Regions from separate parts of the Aliikangiella maris genome, predicted to be linked through region 3. Evidence: predicted binding sites of a transcription regulator. Region 3 holds the regulator's gene; each other region holds the start of a gene.
What was found. Region 3 encodes PhoB, which activates phosphate uptake and scavenging genes when phosphate is short. Its sites were predicted from a motif close to TGTCATANNNNTGTCANA; they were not measured.
Positions count from the first base shown of each region.

Region 1: ABVT42_RS11590 (sigma-54 dependent transcriptional regulator) is a predicted target of PhoB. The motif match lies at 1,174-1,191, and genes of this name have one in related genera.
Region 2: ABVT42_RS11395 (phosphatase PAP2 family protein) is a predicted target of PhoB. The motif match lies at 5,284-5,301, and genes of this name have one in related genera.

Region 1 covers NZ_JBFDAH010000010.1:154,293-160,704, reverse strand. Annotated here, with positions in the region: gene ABVT42_RS11595 (VOC family protein) at 220-600, shown strand; gene ABVT42_RS11590 (sigma-54 dependent transcriptional regulator) at 1,292-2,743, shown strand; gene ABVT42_RS11585 (sensor histidine kinase) at 2,896-4,212, shown strand; gene ABVT42_RS11580 (sigma-54-dependent transcriptional regulator) at 4,202-5,554, shown strand; gene fliE (flagellar hook-basal body complex protein FliE) at 5,551-5,892, shown strand; gene fliF (flagellar basal-body MS-ring/collar protein FliF) at 6,010-6,412, shown strand, end outside.
Region 2 covers NZ_JBFDAH010000010.1:107,591-114,002, reverse strand. Annotated here, with positions in the region: gene nhaA (Na+/H+ antiporter NhaA) at 64-1,302, opposite strand; gene nhaR (transcriptional activator NhaR) at 1,707-2,600, shown strand; gene ABVT42_RS11405 (aminoacyl-tRNA deacylase) at 2,697-3,215, opposite strand; gene ABVT42_RS11400 (MJ1255/VC2487 family glycosyltransferase) at 3,414-4,514, opposite strand; gene ABVT42_RS11395 (phosphatase PAP2 family protein) at 4,565-5,098, opposite strand; gene ABVT42_RS11390 (recombination-associated protein RdgC) at 5,491-6,390, shown strand.
Region 3 covers NZ_JBFDAH010000026.1:37,626-44,037, reverse strand. Annotated here, with positions in the region: gene phoR (phosphate regulon sensor histidine kinase PhoR) at 170-1,486, opposite strand; gene phoB (phosphate regulon transcriptional regulator PhoB) at 1,505-2,200, opposite strand; gene ABVT42_RS18360 (GNAT family N-acetyltransferase) at 2,779-3,891, shown strand; gene ABVT42_RS18355 (AMP-binding protein) at 4,121-6,412, opposite strand, start outside.

The DNA of each region.
Region 1 (6,412 bases), on a different contig from region 3:
TAAAACGGCATTTCATTATTCATATAATCAATTAGAGTGTTGTAATTGCAATTGTATTAGTATTGGTAGCGTTTCTCTTAACGGCACTAATTGGCTCTCTGGAAAGCACTTGATATTCTGCTAGATATCCCGCTTAATGCAACACTTTCAGAATACTCAATATGCAATAAAGTATTATTAGTTGAATAAGATTTGAGAAAATAAGGTTTGAGACATCCAATGAATTTAAATCAAGTTACTTTGCCCGTTACCGACATGCAATGTGCCACCGAGTTTTACCGCCGCATGGGATTTTTACAGATTGTCGATACCCCGCATTACGCCCGCTTTGAATGCCCCGAAGGTGATGCCACTTTTTCATTATCGTTAACCGAACATGTCACACCGAACCAATCGGTCATCTACTTTGAAACCGAAAAATTAGATAGTTGGGTTGAACAACTTCAAGCAAAAGGATTTGAGTTTATTCAAGCACCGCAAGATCAATCGTACTTGTGGCGAGAAGCTGTGTTACTGGATCCGAGTGGTAATCGATTAAAATTATATTGGGCGGGGGATAATCGTAAAAATCCCCCCTGGCGAGTTGAACGGCGTGACTAAGTTTGACAATATGACGACAGGATCAATTGATTAGAAAAGTGAATGCTGATTCAATATGATATTCACTCAATCAACCAAAAATTATCTTACACTAAAGCAGTATTTGCCATTTTAAAAATAAAAAATACGGTGCTTAATTTCACAATAATGAATCAATCATTAAACGATTTAAAGCGCCCATCAGCAACTTTATTAATGTCGGTATAAAAAAGTAATAAAACTCAAAATATCAGCTTGATTTAAGTGAGGCGAATATGCTTTAGTCGAAACCGTTTTAAAATGATAACAAGGAATTTAGTGGTATCCATTGGTTGCTGGTTTAAATCAATTCATTTAAATCAGTTAATTAAACTAAAACGAATTCCCCAAACCTCGACTTCGATACGATTAACATATTCAATATTTATTCAACATCTATACTAAAATCATATAATCGAAAAGTCTTTAATCAATATTGGTTATTAAGATATATAGTTAATCAAACAGAGTTCTATATACTCAGACTGATTGATTGTTAAATGAACAATTCAAAATTCACAGAAATTGTATAAGTTTTGACACAAACAAATAAACACTGACAAAACTTTGACAAAAAGCGGTAATTTTACTAGAAATATAGCTAAGTAAACCGATTAGTTCTCTTTTTGATTAATTCATAAGCGATTGTTGTAATCTTCTGGACGAAATAATAATGATAGAAAGTAAGAAGTTGTTAATCATTGATGATGATAAGGAACGCTGCCACGACTTAAAAACCATATTTGATTTTGTTGGCGAATCCTGCCAAGAAGCAAATAGTGAAAACTGGCAAAGTCATTTTCAAAACTCAGAACTATTGATTGGCGTATTGTTGGGTGAACTGACCAGTTACTCTGAGGTTTCCAGCCTGATACGCGAAATTCATGCGCAAGATGAAACCATGCCCATTTTGATGCTCGATGATGTCCCCATGTCGGGCGGTATTTCTAGTCAATTATCGCGACAAATCGTTGGGCGTATTAGTTGGCCGCTAAAACACAACGAAGTACTCGAAGCCATTCATTCATGCCAGTACTGCCGCGATAATCAACATGCATTTACCGAAGATAATAAATCACTCGAACTTTTCCGCAGTATGGTGGGGCAGAGCGATGCTATGCAAAACATTCGTCACTTGATTGAACAAGTCGCTAAAACCGATGCCAGTGTATTGATTTTAGGTGAGTCTGGTACCGGTAAAGAAGTGGCTGCACGTAACCTGCATTATTTATCTGAGCGCTCTGAAAAACCATTTGTGCCGATAAATTGCGGTGCGATTCCGGCGGAGTTGTTAGAAAGCGAATTATTTGGTCACGAAAAAGGGGCTTTTACTGGTGCGCTTACGGCGCGACAAGGACGATTTGAACTGGCACAAGGCGGGACAATTTTTCTCGATGAAATTGGCGATATGCCATTACCGATGCAAGTTAAATTATTGCGCGTATTACAAGAGCGCACTTTCGAACGAGTTGGTAGTAACCAATCTATTCAGGCTGATGTACGCATTATTGCCGCAACTCACCGTGATTTGGAAAATGAAGTCAGTGAAAATCGATTTCGAGAAGATCTGTATTATCGGCTAAATGTTTTTCCTATAGAAATGCCCGCACTGCGCCAGCGTGTTGATGACTTGCCGCTATTAATCAATGAACTGGTTGCTCGCTTAGAAAACGATAAACGCGGATCAGTCCGTTTAAGTCCTAATGCGGTGCTGTCTTTGATGCAATGTCAGTGGCCGGGTAATGTACGTGAACTGGCCAATTTGATTGAACGTTTATGTATTCTTTATCCTTATGGCGTTGTGGATGTCAAAGACTTACCGAGCGAATATCAAAGAACGGAGGGGCTTGCCAGTTACCCAACACCAGAGCTGGCTGATCGCAGAGCGATGGTCACTGAAAAAGAAAAACTAAAAGTTCCGGTCGATCCACAAGCGCCATTGGCACATTTGCCTGAAAATGGTGTTAACTTAAAAGAGTTTGTTGCTAAACTTGAAATCTCCTATATTGAACAAGCACTTGCCGAAGAAGACTGGGTTGTTGCCCGCGCAGCAAAACGGTTAGGTATGCGACGAACAACACTGGTTGAAAAAATGCGAAAATATCATTTACAAAAAGCCAGTTAATTGACACCTCACTGTTAGTTTAATGAATTAATCTTTCTAACTCTTTGAAACATAATAAAAATTAAAATCGGCACGGTAATTGCTCTAAGTAAATTAAATTTCGTCATTAAGTAATTTTATTGACACCGTTTAAAACTTTGGAGCAATGATCAATGCCACAAGCCAACCAGACTTCAGCAGCCCAAAATTATTTTCCAGAAATACCAACTCAGGGCGAAGTAACATTGGAAAATGGTATTCAACTTGACTCGGTAATGTCCGAATTAAACCGCTTGTCAAAATCATTTGTTAATTCTTATCAAACACTGGAATCCCAGGTAAAAAAGCTGAACGGTCAATTAAAAAATGAAGCCGAAGAAAAACAATCTGCCATGCAAGAAAATCAACAGCTACTGGTAGAAAAGGCCGCCCTTTCTGATCGATTACAAAATCTTTTATCCATTATGCCTGCCGGTGTTGTTGTTATTGATAGTCAGGGAAAAGTTAAAGATTGCAATGCTGTTGCAACAGAAATATTAGGACGACCGCTGCTCGGTCAACTTTGGGTTGATATTATTCGTCGTGCATTTGACCCGCAAGATGATGATGGACATCAAATTTCTTTAAAGGACGGACGTAAAATCCATATTGAAACTAAAGCGCTCGATGCTGAACCCGGTCAAATTGTTGTCTTAACTGATTTGACAAAAACGCGTCAACTACAGGCCGAACTAAGTCAGCAACAAAAGCTTTCGAGCATGGGTAAAATGATTGCTTCGTTAGCTCATCAAATTCGAACACCTTTATCGGCAGCTATTTTATATGGTTCACACTTAACCGATGAAAAATTGGCGGCACAATTGAAGCATGAGTTTTCGCAAAGTTTAATGGAGCGCTTACATTATATGGAGCGTCAGATAACCGACATGTTGAACTTTGTAAAAGGTGAGCGCAAAACTAAATCCATTATTTCTGTTAAAAGCTTTTACCAAAAATTAATGGCCCATCAAGCCGAGTTTTTACTGCCGGTCACTTTTGTTAGTCATATTCCGCAAAATTCTGCCGCCGTCATTCATGGTGACCAAGATGCATTACTTGGCGCGGTTATGAACTTAATTGAGAATGCTGTTGATGCGTGCAAAAATATTAAACACCCTCAAATTAAAGTAAAAATACAAGTCGCTAAAACATTATTGATTGAAGTCAGTGACAATGGCTGTGGTATTGAAAAATCGGTGCAACAGAAAATTTTTGAACCCTTTTATACCAGTAAAAATAACGGAAACGGATTGGGACTTGCTATTGTTCATGGTGTGGTTATTGAGCATCAGGGAAATATTCAGGTTAATTCAAGTTCGGCACAAGGTACTTGTTTCAGAGTCAATATTCCTTTGTCGGTTACTGCTGAAAATTTAACAAGTCTTAATTCTATCAATCCTAGCCCTAACAATCAGGCTACCAGCAAGCAGGAGAAAATTTATGAGTTCTAGTGTTCTCGTTGTTGAAGATGATTCTGCGTTAAGAGAAGCATTGACATCCAGTTTAAAAATATCAGGCTACAATACTCTGTCGGCTGATTGTGCAGAGTCTGCCATGAACTTGCTGAGTGAAGATAACTTACCGGATATGGTTGTGACCGATATGCAAATGGGGCAAATGAGTGGGATTGATTTACTCAAAAATGTGCGCCGTAAAAGTGCGCAACTCCCCGTAATTTTAATGACGGCTTATGGTGATATCAGCGATGCCGTTGAAGCTATGCGGTTAGGTGCTTGTGATTATTTGCAAAAACCATTTGAAGCACACCGCTTAACCAGCCTGATTGAAAACTATTTACCTAAAAAATTGGCAGGCGATATTGTAGTTGAAGATCCTGCCAGCAAAAAACTTTACGATTATGCCCATAAAATTGCTCAGTCCGATGCTAATGTTTTATTGTCTGGGCCAAGTGGGGCAGGTAAAGAGGTGATGGCGCGATTTATTCATCAAAATTCAGCACGTAATGAACAACCTTTTGTCGCAATAAATTGTGCCGCTATTCCAGAAAATATGCTTGAAGCAACATTGTTTGGCTACGAAAAAGGGGCTTTTACCGGCGCACATCAATCTAATATGGGAAAATTTGAACAAGCTCAAAAAGGTACCTTGTTACTCGATGAAATTTCCGAAATGGATTTAGCGTTGCAGGCAAAAATTTTGCGTGTAATTCAAGAAAAAGAAGTTGAGCGATTAGGTGGAAAAAAGTCAATTAAACTCGATGTTAGAATTATTGCAACGACTAACCGCGATTTAAAACAAGAAGTTGCCGATAAAAACTTCCGTGAAGATTTATACTACCGATTAAACGTTTTTCCCATTCAATGTCTGGCGTTGAAAGATCGTCCTAAAGATATCATTCCGTTAGTCGAATCGCTACTTGCTAAAAATGAGTTTGTACACAGTCGTGGTGGACTGACCCTGGCCAATGATGCCAAAGCAAAACTGGTTGCTTATCCGTGGCCTGGTAATGTTCGTGAGCTGGATAATCTGGTGCAAAGAATTGCCGTGCTGGCAAGTGATAAACAAGTGACCGCCGATGAGATTCAATTTGAAAATGAGTGGCTGACAACTAGCCCTGATGATAAAGCAAACGATGGTCAACAAGCCAGTCGACTTGGTTCAGATATGCTCCACCATGAATTTCAACTAATCATTGAAGCGATGGAAAAATATCGCTGTAAGAAAAAAGATGTCGCAGAAGGATTAGGTATCAGTCCTCGTACCCTTCGCTACAAACTCGCCAAAATGCGTGAGTTAGGTTACGACATTCCCAGTAAAGGAGATCTGTCATGAAAACATCGATTGATCAAAGCTTAATTCAGGCGCAAATGCAGCGCTTGAGTCGTATGGCGAAAGCGGGTGGTGATGCGGCAATTACAAATCCTGCCGAAGTTAATCAAACGCCACAAAATAATTTTGGCAATGTACTGAGCAGTGCGATTAATAAAGTGAACCACTACCAGCAACAATCGGCTATGGCGGCAACTCAGGTTGAAGCTGGTGATGGCGGGGCTAGTCTGGTGAAAGCCGTGATTGCATCACAAAAAGCCAGTGTGGCTTTTCAGGCAACCTTACAAGTGAGAAATAAAGTGGTGTCGGCTTATCAAGATATTATGAACATGCCGATTTAAATGGATAACCGCGGTAAATTGTCAACAAAGTGAATTGTCAATGGCGTGAATTAAATTAACAGAATCGCTCTAAACGTTTACTCAAAAAGTGATTAAAAAAAGCATTCAGAGGTCAAAGTGGCAGAAGCAGCATCGACAGATTTGGTAGAAGTGGATTCCGGTTCTTCTCCGGGGATTTTACCCGGCATGACAAGTCTGGCACCACTAAAACAGGTGGGCATCCTGATTGCCATTGCCGCCAGTATCGCACTGGGTGTTTTTATTGCGTTGTGGTCTAACGAACCGCCAATGAGACCACTGGAAAATTTGCCACCTGAAGCCTCAATGGATGTGATTAATTACCTTGAGCAACAGCAGATTCCTTACCGCATTGATACTACTGGTAGAGTGCTGGTTCCACAGAGTCGCTACAAACGTATTCAAATAGAATTAGGCGCACAAGGTATTGCCGTAGGACAAAATGAAGAAGATCCTTATTTGAAAAAGGACTCAGGGTTTGGTGTGTCACAGCGAATGGAAA
Region 2 (6,412 bases), on a different contig from region 3:
CTAATCGATTCTAATCGATAGTTCTGAGTTAAAATCAAATTCAATCGAGATTCATGCCTTAATTTAATTCTGATTTTGTAATGTCTGAGTTTTACTTGCATGATTATTTGATTGCCCATTACTATTTGATGTCACTGATTTTTTGCCAGTTTGCCGTATCAGTAAAGTTCCGACTACAGCCGAGAGTAATGATCCAATGAGTACGCCGATTTTTACCTGTGTCTGATAGGCTAATCCCTGATCTTCAAAGGCTAATGAGCCAATAAATAAACTCATGGTGAAACCAATACCACATAGTAAACTGACACCGTAAAGCTGCGTCCAAGTAACGGATTGCGGCAGCTGACAAAGTTTGAGTTTTACCGCCAGCCAGCAGGCTGAAAATATACCAATTTGCTTACCAATAAATAAGCCACCAATAATGCCCAGTGATATTGGAGTAATTAGTTTTGTGTCGCCAGTACTAACCAGTGTGACACCTGCGTTGGCAAAGGCAAATAATGGAAGAACAAAAAAGCCAATCCAGGGGTGGAGTTTATGTTCCATGTGATGCGACATGGATTGTGATTCATCTTTGCGCATGGGAATAAACCAGGCAACCGCAAAACCGGCTAATGTTGCATGTACACCTGACTTTAATACTGCAGCCCAAACGATAAAGGCGACTATAATATATGGTATCTGACTGGTGACTTTGCTGCGATTAAGAATAAACATGACCACTAAACCCACAGCAGCAACTATCAATGATAAGGTTGACAAATCTTGAGAGTAAAACAACGCGATAATAATCACTGCGCCAATATCATCAATGATTGCAACTGACAGTAAGAAGAGTTTGAGACTGGCAGGTAAGTGTTTTCCGAATAAAATAAATATGCCTAGTGCAAAAGCAATATCAGTTGCTGACGGAATTGCCCAGCCATTAATTGCGATTGGGTCATCGTAGTTGAGCGCGGTGTAAATTAGTGCGGGAAATACAATACCTGCAATGGCCGCAACAAAAGGAAGGACAATTTGCTCTTTATCTGACAGTTGACCATAAAAAATTTCCCGCTTGATTTCTAACCCGACTACAAAAAAGAACAACGCCATTAAACCATCGTTAATCCATAATACTAAAGGTTTGGCGATTTCAAAATTACCAATTTTAATGGCGACGGGAATTTCTAAAAAATAGTAATAAGCCGAAATCATCGACGTGTTGGCTAACACTAGTGCCAATAAAGCAGACAACACCAGAATGATTCCGGAACTTGCATCATTATTAATAAATTGTTTCCAACGAAGCGTTAAACTCATATAGGAATATTAGGTCCTGTTATTAATGGTGAAGTTATTTATACGCGAAATCTTTAATCTGATAAAGTCGTATTAATCTTAGATTATATTCGAAAAAAGTTGATAAGAGGATTTTCTGACTATAAGATGAGTGCTGGCAAAGGCTTTTACCAAGTGCTTTGATTACTCTTTCGTTACAAAATACATATCTTGCGTGAGTAGCGAGTTCCTTTTGTCAAAGTCTATGGTTTTTTTGAAAGCGTATTGTTTTTTTCAATGCTTATAATTGAATAGTGTAATAACTTGTTGCCTAGGCTGTATACAGCCAATGTTTTTGTTTATTAATGATTGAATAAAAGCATTGAGAAAAAACGGTACATAAACCAATGTATTGGCTTATCAACTTAACAAAAATGGATAAATCAATGTCAAAGCTTAATTATCACCATTTATTGTATTTTTATACTATCGCCAAAACAGGCAGTATTGCCCGTGCTTCAGATATTTTACATATCACGCCGCAAACGCTAAGTGCGCAACTGACCCGTTTGGAAGAGCGACTTGGCACTTTGCTGTTTGAGAGAAAAGGTAAACGGTTAGTTTTAAATGATATTGGTCATGTCACTTACAGTTATGCTGATGAAATCTTTAACCTAGGTGATGAGCTGGTGAATACGTTAAATAACCATTCGCTGGACTTTACTTATCGATTCTCTATTGGCGTCACTGATGTTGTGGCAAAAGTGCTTTCGTTTAATTTTTTGAAAGAAATTTATACGATGGAACAAACTATCAAGTTAATCTGTAAAGAAACCCGGTTGGAAATTTTATTAGCAGATTTGGCGACAAATAAATTGGATGCCATTTTTAGCGATACCCCGCTGCCTGCGGGAGCACCATTAAAAGCTTATAACCACCTGCTGGGGCGTTGTGGTGTTACCTTTTTTGCAGATAAAAAGCTGGCTCGAAAATTAAAAACTTCTTTTCCTGAATCGCTAAATGGTCAGGCCTTTTTTATTGCTGGAGAAGGAACCAATCAAAAAATGAGTTTGCTTTCATGGTTTAAAGAAATGAATATTAACCCGGTTATTATTGGTGAGTTTGATGATTCTGCGTTGGCCAAATACTTTGCCCAAGCGGGCTATGGCGTGTTTTGTGCGCCATCGATTATTACTGCTCACTTACTTAAACAATATAATGTGGCCGTTATTGGAGAGACTCGAGAAATTACCGAAAGTTTTTATTTGATTTCGCCCGAACGAAAAGTCAAACATCCTGCGGTTCAGCATTTGCTGGAGCGAGGTAAGGCGCTATTTTAATTTGATGAAGTGTCATTCACTTATCGTTGTGCCTTTAAAATGCTTTTGGTTAAACGGCAAGGTGCTTAACAAGGTCGTTATTATTTATTTTCGTCGTCAAACCCAGGGTGCTTGATAAACTCGTTTGGTGTCATGAGCAAAACTTTCTATATTGATATAGCCATCTGAAATAATACTCGCATTAGAAAGATCTATAAAATCAAAGGTGTTTATTTTTATCAGTAAATTATGTGTGCCACCATTAAATACAATGGTGTTTAGCTGCACCAGCTCTTTAGCAACGTAAACATCCATACCATATAAACGACCAAAAGGAGGCATCGCTCCCGGTTCACATTCTGGAAACTTCCCAGCAAATTCAGCTTCGGGAATAATGGCAAGGTTCGTGCGGTTTAACATTCTGGCAAGGCGATTGAGCATTAGTCGATGATTAGCTGGAATAACAACCATAAATAGTGAAAAGTCATTGCCAAGTACGGTCACTTTACCCAGATTGCTGCCTTTAATATGTACCGACTTAGCCGTTTCTTGAGAGGTAAAAGTGGTAGAGTGTGGAATGATTGAATAGTCAACCAGTAATGAATCTAAATACTCCAGTGGTGATATTGATTGCATGGCTTTCCCCTTGATGATTGAGGTCAATTTTTAGCGCACAGTCTATTGAGCATACTGGAAAATAAGTGAGAATTCTCGCTAAGTTGCTATTTAAAGGGTTTAAATAACAACTTGATTTGATAAGCTTTAGGGTTAGCCAGTTTAGTTATTATTTACTGTTGATTATTGTTTTATGTTAATAAACAAAGAGTATTAGATTTAATTTACATTTTCTCCTGACATTTTTAAAGCATGATTTGCTGTAAATGGAAGCACTGCTGAGGTGTTATCGACAGATGCTTTGGTTTCTTGCCAAAGTCTTTTGCTTAAGTTTTTTAGTGACTCTTTTTCTGAATTGACTAACCATTTCGCCACTTCTAAGGCGACGTTTGGGTAATTCACAGGTTGATGTATAGGTTGCTGTAGCCATTTTTCTAATTCCTGATTGGAAAATTGATTAATTAGGGTTGCACGCTGCATTTGCTTTAGTGCGAGTGCATTTGATAATTGTTCCATTTGTCGAGCTAATGGAATTAATAGCAGTTTTTGTCCAATTTGTAATGCTTCACTACAAAGTGCAAAGCCTGCGGCGGTAATAACTCCCGCACATTGAGTTTGTAATTTTTGAAAGTTTTTTCGAGAAAAGTGATACAACTTAATATGTTCGTATCCGGTATCGGTATTTTCACCATGAAAAATATGGAACTGATAATTTTTAAAAGGAGCGAACCAGTCAATTAATTTTTCTGCTGCGCAAAATGGGTAATACACTTGAATATGATGCTCGCTTAATCGTGTTTTCTCGGTATATGGGGCAATTATTGGTGGTAGTACATTATCATCGAAATGGTCCCAGTGTAAGCCGATCCCTGTGGTGGTTGGTGCAAAGTATTTTAGTATGGTTTCTGCTAACAGATTAGAACCTGCTCGTGGAATATTGGCAGAAAATGAGTTTTGATGAGACAGTCCAATTACCTTACGGCCTTGACGCTTGGCCGACCAGGCAGTGATAGGTTCGAAGTCATTAATAATAAGATCATAGCGATGAGTATCAAAATGGTAAACATCGCGAATAAACTGAGCAATATTATTTTTAAAAGCAGTTTTAAAATAGTTAAGGCTTCCATTGTCAATCGCTAGTGTTAATCCTGGAAATAATTGATAGTCTTCAAATATTTCCATATCAAACATGTCTTTTTTATCTCGCCCCGAAAATACCCAATCCACTTCAATATTTAATTGCTGAAATGCCTCGGCCATCATTCTGGCTCGAGTGGTGTGTCCATTTCCGGTTGCCTGTACGCCGTATAATATTTTCATAGGTCAAGTTTAACTGAGAGATTGGTTAATCAATTAAAAATACAAAATTATTAAATCAAATAGTAAATTTCGCCTGCCAGTAAAGCAGATAGAATACCTAAAGACATGCCCGCTAAAATATCACCAGGAAAGTGTACTCCTAGCAGTACTCGCGATAAACCAATACTCAGCGCCCAACAAATTGCCAAGATACCAAACACCGGAAAATAAATAATTAACTGGGTTGCCATAACAAAAGCGGCTGCCGTATGACCTGATGGAAAACTAAACTGATCAGAAGGCTTAATTCTCGCCTTAAAAGTACTAAAAAATGCTTGTGGGCGATTTCTTTTAAATTTATGTTTTAATAAAAAATACAGTTGTAATTCGATTGCATAAGCGACGATTGAGGAATAGATAAAATCCTGATTATTTTCTGCGTCATGGAGCAATGCACCCGCAGCAATCATCAAATAAAACCAGCCATCGCCAGTGAATGAAATAAATTTGGAGAGTGGCAAATGTTGACTGTGGCAAACTTTCTGTTGCACCCATAAAAATGCATTATTATCGAGCTGCTGAAATTGTGCTTTTAACATGCCCATAAGTTACTCACTGCCAAATTATTGAGACTTCATGCAAATCAATCATAATTACTCACTATCAATAGAATTATCGTTAATCAGTGTGACTAAAAAATGACCTTTTGATGACCCACGAGTGACAACTGTAAGCTGAATCTATTAATTGTCGAGAATGAATATTGATACCTTTAAGACTGATCTTTAGATATGACAAGCGCATGATATTCCATTGAATTTTGTGAAAATGAGACGCTCTTGGCAAGCGTCAAAACCGTTTCTTGTTGTTTACTTTAACCTGTACCTGGTTTGTGATAAGTCGCAATTTACATAAATTTATTTTGGCTTATTGGGCTGTTTTGTAGATAATAGCCGACCTTTGTTAAAAATATTTATTTACAGGTTGATAGCTTCGTATGTGGTTTCGAAATTTACACCTTTATCGTTTATCAAAATCTTTTGAATTAAGCGCTGATGAATTAGCAGAAAAATTAGACGATAAGCGTTTTCAACCTTGTGGTCGACAGGCGGAAGAAAGTGTTGGCTGGATTTCACCCATTCATCGTGAGCGTGACTATTTAATTCATGCCGGTGGCGGTGCTGTGTTGATTTGTATGCGGCGTGAACAAAAGGTCATACCAGCAAGTGCAGTGAAAGAAGCGGTGGAAGAAAAAGTTAAAGCGGTCGGTGAATCTATGGGACGTAAGGTTTATTCGAAAGAAAAGCAATCTATCAAAGAAGATATTATCAGCCAGATGTTGCCTAAAGCATTTGTAAGATCAACACATATCTGGGCTTACATTGATATAAAACGAAATTATTTAGTTTTAAATGCCGGGAGTGCTTCGGTAGCGGATAAGTTTTTTGAATTGCTGGTTGAAACGATTGGTTCATTTGGAGCAATTAAATTAGTCAGCGAAGAAAATCCAGCACTTATTCTCAATCATTGGCTCGAAGAAGGATTACCTGATGGTTGGGAATTGACGGGAGATTATGAATTAAAAGATCCGCAAGATGAACGGGTTGCCAAATTTAAAGATAACGAATCAGAAAATGGGGTGTTGGGAGATTTATTAGCGGATGGCTATTGGGTAAATAAATTAGGTATACGTTACAAAGGCTTATTAAAAGCCGTTATTCAACCTGATTTACAAATTAAAAATATTAAATTTATGGATGAGTTATTGGCAGAAAATGATCATGTTGATGGTGAAGATGAAATGGTTAAGTTTGATGCTGATTTTGTTTTAATGACACAAACTTTAGGTGAGTTTATCGGCGAAATTATTCATTTATTTAAAGTTTCCGATAGTTAATCGATATGTTTTTATTCAATAC
Region 3 (6,412 bases):
TTGGGATATGCAAAACAGGTAATCCAGGGTACGCAGCAACATTAGTCTCATCATTGTTTTGCCAAATATCCTTACCAATACAAACTATTATGACTGTCTAAATAAAAGAGTTAACGGAAGAAAAAGCACGGCAATAGATTCAAACGACTAATACAACATCGCCAGTTGATTAACTGGCGAGTTTTTCATATTCGATAGTTCGATATTTTGGAAAATAAGCGGTGAATGTCGAACCTTTACCTAATTCACTTTGGATATCTAAAAATCCACCATAGTTTTCCAAAATGTGCTTTACAATTGATAGCCCTAAGCCCGTACCACCTATCTGGCGCGAACGATTGACATTGACTCGATAAAAACGCTCAGTTAATCGAGAAATATGTTCAGGCGCCACGCCTTCGCCGTTATCCGTAACACTAAAATAGGTATAGCCATCTTCTTTGCGTTGCCAGCGAACAGTAATAGTTGAGCCTTCGGGAGAATACTTAACAGCATTACTCAACAGGTTTTGGCATAAACTATACAGTTCACTTTCTACCGCTTTAATTTGCAGCGTCGGATCGATGTCTACTTCAATTTGATGGGTACCTTTTGCCTTGGTCTTTTTAAAATCGGTGACCAATTTCTGAATTAATCCGGGCATATCAATCATCACCCCAGACTCACGATCGTAGCCCTTCTCTTCGAGCTTAGATAAAGTCAGCAAATCATCAAGAATTTTCTGCATTCGAGACGCCTGACGGCTGGCATTGCCGATTTGCTTACGCACCATATCTGACATATCTGGCTCACTTTCAAGCAACTCAAGATAACCAGTAATCACCGTTAATGGTGTGCGAAGTTCATGTGAGGCATTCGCAATAAAGGCTTTACGCAATTTATGCACAGCGATTCGCTGGCTAATGTCTCTGGCGGTAATCAACTTTTGCTCTTCGCCAAAGTCAACACAAGTCACCGATAAGGTTTTACGTTGATCAATGGGGGACTCCATTTCCAGTCTGGCTGGCGACTCTTCAGACTCAATTAATTCCTGTAATTTTGGATCGCGAATCAAGTTGTCGATACGCTGCCCTAAATCACGCCGTTTTTCGATACCTAATATTTCTTCCGAAGCCTGATTAGTCAGTTCGATTTCGCGGTGAGAGTTTATTACAACCGTGGCTTCAGGCAATGCTGCAATAGTTGCTTCAAAGCGTCTTGCCATATAACTTAAACGCCGCTTGCGCTCTTTGTTTTTACGCTGTGCATAGACAATGTGCTGTACGATAAGCTGCCATATACCACTGGTATCCAGTGCAAACTGATTTTTTGCGCCCAGCCTTATCCACCGTTCTAGCGCTCGTATCTGTACTAGCATCCAGGTTACATAAACCAGACTGCTTAAAAAAATTGCCAATCCCCAATAACCGGAAATCAGACCGAATAATATCGCTATAACCGCCAAGACGAATATACGAGAAATTTCGATAGTCCACGCGTTGCTCATTGAGCTAATTCCCACTGCTTAAGCTGGTTTCTTTTGAGTAAACATATATCCCATACCGCGCACCGTTTTGATGAGCGAATCTTTACCAAACGGCTTAAGAATTTTTCTTAATCGTAGCACATGAACATCCACTGTTCTCTCTTCGATATAAACCGCTTGCCCCCAGACAAAATCCAATAGCTGGGCGCGAGAGTATACTCGATTCTTGTGTTCGATAAAAAACTGTAATAAAGAAAATTCGGTATGACCAATATGTACATCCACATTATCAATTGAGAGCTGATTGGTAGCCAGATTCAACTCCAGCCCCTCTGAAATAATCATGTCATCTTCATTGGCTTGTGAAGTACGGCGCAACAGAGCTTTGATTCTTGCCATTAATTCTTTGATACCAACAGGCTTAGTCAAGTAGTCATCAGCACCACAATCAAGCCCTTTGACTTTATCCATTTCTTCTACTCTAGCGGTCAACATGATAACTGGCAAATCGGCTAATATTTCATCTTTGCGTAGCCGTTTAATGAAATCGATACCGCTTTCGCCAGGCATCATCCAATCTACAATTAATAAATCTGGACGATTTCTAGCCAGAATTTCTCGAGCAGCCGCGGCATTATCAGCCTCTTGAATGACATAACCGTCACGTTCTAGTGCATAGCGCAACATCTCTCTGATGGGTTGTTCATCTTCGACTAATAAGATTTGCTTTGGCATTTATTTATCCACTCGTTAGTAATGAGTCTGTAATAAGAGTTAAACCAATTATTAAATTCTGTCATCAAGCAGGCTTGGCATGTAAATTTAACAATACGGTCACGTTTAAATCACTAGGCGCTATTTTTCCTGCTAATCATGACAAAATTATGACAATTCATATTAAATACAGTGGGTTGTTAAAAAAATGTCATATTTGACGAACCTTGAAATAACTATATGACAAGCGAAAATAGTCTATTTATGACACAGTTTGTGACACATCAAGGCCAATTATTCTCATAATCTTTACAAAATTCATTTTATTTTAATTAGCTTTAACTAATATTTGATTCGGGTGTTGACCCGTGTATTATTAGGGGATCACTGAATATTATATTGAAGATGAGAACTGCTTTATAGAAATGGCCTTAAAAATAATGTAGGCATTTCAATTTATCGTCTTCTTTTAATATAGATATTACTATATACTACAGTAACTTAGGCAAATAAATTAAATTACTTCAACGATTCTGACCGATCTATGCTAATTAATATAACAAAAGTTGGAAAATTTAAGCGGTAAAAATAAGATCATTATGGATTATTCAAAAAGTCTACAGTTGAAAATCATCACGGACCGTAAAAAATTTGCAGAAGTCAAAGCATTTTGGTTAAATTTCAAGCAAGAAACACAAATTAAATTTTATAATGATTTTTATTTTTATCGGGCTTATTTTAAACATCTAAAGCACCCAGACATAACCCCTTTTTTAGTTTTAATCTATGAGGGTGAGAACCTGATAGGCATACTCCCTTGGGAAAAGCGCTCGGTAGGATTGGGGGTCTATCAAATAGGCACCTTGTCACATCCTCATGTCGATCTTAATGACGCTTTGTTTGTTGATAATAAAAGTACCTTAATATTGCAAGCAATAACAATGCTGAAGTCACAGACTCCTGCAATTTGTCTATTTAGTCTGCCAAAACTTCGCCAAGATAGCAGCTTAAGTCAGCTTTTGATTAACCAAAATGCGATTGACACTTTTCACTGGCAAACATCTGAGTCAAAGTTTATTGAATTTCAACAAACACCTTTAATCGAAATATTACCTAAAAGACATTTAAAAAATGTTAATCGACTCATTCGCAAAGCTGAAAATATTGGTGATGTAAAATACTCCTTTATCAAAGGTGAAGATATTACGCCTGAACAAATAAAAGAATTCCTCGATTTAGAAGCGTCAGGCTGGAAAGGTAAACAAGGTTCGTGTTCAGCAATTAGTCTAAATAAAGATTTAATCGGTTTTTATCATTCACTATTTAACAATAGTAAGAAGAATATTCAACTCAATTGTTATCATCTGGACGGCCAACTACTGGCCGCACATTTTTGCTTTATTAATGGGGGAACAATTTCTTTGGCGAAAGTTTGCTATCGTCAAGAATTTTCAAACCTTTCTCCTGGTCATGTACTCATTTACAAAGCCATGGAAAATGCACAACTCGAAGGAAAAGTAACTAAAATCAGCTTTGTCACTGGACCAGGGTGGTTAGCCCCTTGGAAACCTAGTACTAAAGTGGTTGAGACTTATACTTTTGCGTTAAATCCAATGAGCAAGTTGTATTTTAACGGGGCCAAATTTTTTAGAAGTGCCATTAACTGGTATCACAAAATTAAATCACCTACTACACCAGCAGCACCTCATTAAAAAACTTCAACAAAACAATTTTCAGCCACCAGCAATTTAAAGTCGCAAATTAAGACTCAAATAACACTCGCAGATAAAGTCAAACCAAGTAGCATCTTGCTTTTAAAAACTGGTTAGAGTCAGTTAAACTAAGCCAAAAACTAGCGTTTTTTTGGCTCTACATACTCATACTGAAAAGGACACATCACGCCCTTCACACAGCTCTCTACCAACTATTTGAACACAACATCTAATGATTTTTAGCCTGTTTACGTCCAAAAATACTTCGCCAGATTAAAACCGGTAAGCGTAGTTTTTCCAATATCCACCAACTGACCATCGAGCCAACCATCCCAGCGAAGAATGCCAGCACAATTGAATCAACTTTAAAGATATGAATAAACATATAGATCAAAATGCCGTTAAAGATAAAAATATAAAACGTTGCTTCAGCAATCATATTTAATAAGGCTTTAAAGACACGAGGAATCATAATTGAGCGGACAAAAGGTAAAGTCACTGACCCCAAAACAATCCAAAGCGCTTTTGCTTTAAACTCTAAATCATTACCCATTGCCAAAGTTAAAACGTAGGTATCAATAAAAGCAAAAACGGTTCCGGTTACCGCCATTAATATGCGCTTAGCAGTGGAATCAGCCAGATAAATACACCAACCCAGCCAAATATGGGCAATAAACCGAATAGGCACTAAATCGTTTAAATGCGCAGTTTCCCAGACAAACGGATAAACCGTTCGAATTCCAATAAAGCCCACTAGCAATAAATAAGAATAGAACCAGGCATTTTCTCGCATTAACTGCCTGATACTTTTAAAACTAAATAAAATACCAATAATGATGAAGCACTGTGCCAATATTTGAACAAACCAAAAAGGGAATATGACAGTAATTTTTGCACTGATTAAATTCGCATACAGCAAGAGCACATCCAGCTCGACAGCACGATTCCAAGCAAAATATACCAGCGTCAATAAATAATAAGGGACCAGCAAACTTGATGCATATCTGGCAAAAGATAACCATGCTCCCTGTTCTTTAAAATCTTCCAATCGAAAACGAGCCATATTAAAGCCGACTAAGAAAATGAGTAAGAAAGTAGGCCCACTTAATATTTCAACTCCTGCATGAACTAGTACAACACTGATAATGGCCAATGCTCGCAAAAAGATACTCATTTCTAGTGAAGTCCAAAATCCACTCTTTTGAGTTTTGGCTTTTTCCAATTCTGCGACAGTTAATAATTCCCAATGTTGCGGCAAAACCCCCAAATACTTCTCCAGCAATACCGAAGCCTGAACAAAATTCAGCGAATCTCCGCCCAACGATTTGAACGTACTGTCGTGAGTGACCGACTGACCAGAAAAGAGATCTTGATAAATATTCATCACACTCGTCAACGAAGATTTGCGCTTGACCCGCTTTGGAGTGTACGACTGGGCGATAACCTTACGCTTGATTTTGCCAGTTTCAGTTTTTGGTAATTCGGCTAAAAATTGCACCTTAATTGAAGCGCGCGCGTTGATCCCCTGCGACAATAAAGTGTCATGAACTGCTGCAATCAACGATTCATCAGACTGCTCTTGCTGAGATTTCACAACAAGAAAGCCTTCACCGCGTTGCTCATCCTTAATTCCGACAATCGTCACGGGTCTGCCATCAATGACTTTATTTACCGCTTGTTCTATCAGTTCCGGAGAAACCTTAACTCCACTACAGTTGATCAAATCATCAGAACGACCATCAAAATATAGAAAGTCCTCTTCAAAATGTCCTGTATCATTAGTGGCCAACCAGCCATTATTATCAACCAACGGAACTAAATGACCATCTTGCATTTGTCCTAATGCCAAATGATCACCGCGAAGGCAAATATTCGCATCTTGATTAATCTTGACTTCAACATTACCGACAGCTTTGCCAACAGAGCCCAATTTTTCGTCAGCGACTTCGGAAATATTCAATAAAGTTGAACGAGATGCTTCGGTTAAACCATAATGCTGGACAATACAGGCATTAGTAAAAAGTTGTTTCATTCGCAACTTTTCTTCAGCACTCATCCATTGGCTACCAATTTCAATCCAGCGTACTTTGTGTGCGAAAGGTTTAATCTGCTCATCTTGAGACAATAAAATTCGCCATAAACTCGGCACTGCAGATATCGCATTTATTTCATCTGTAGCTAACATGCGGGTAATTTCGCTTAAATTGAAGCCATTTTCGGGAATATAAAACTGGCCTCCAGCTTGGGCAACTGCACGGCATCGTCCTAAACCAAAGGAGTAAGTCACTGGCACGCCAATGTATTCTCGAATGGTTGAGTCAGGTTTCATCATATTGTTTAAACGAGCAGTCACATCGGAAAGTGCGCGATGAGAAATTACGATAGCTTTTGGAAGACCTTCTGTACCGGAAGAAAAAATAATCTGAGCCGGCGTATTATCATGACAATCTGTCAATTCAAAACTTCCCCAACCTCCGCCACTTTCAGGCGTGATCTGTTTATGGATTGGTCCTAATAATTC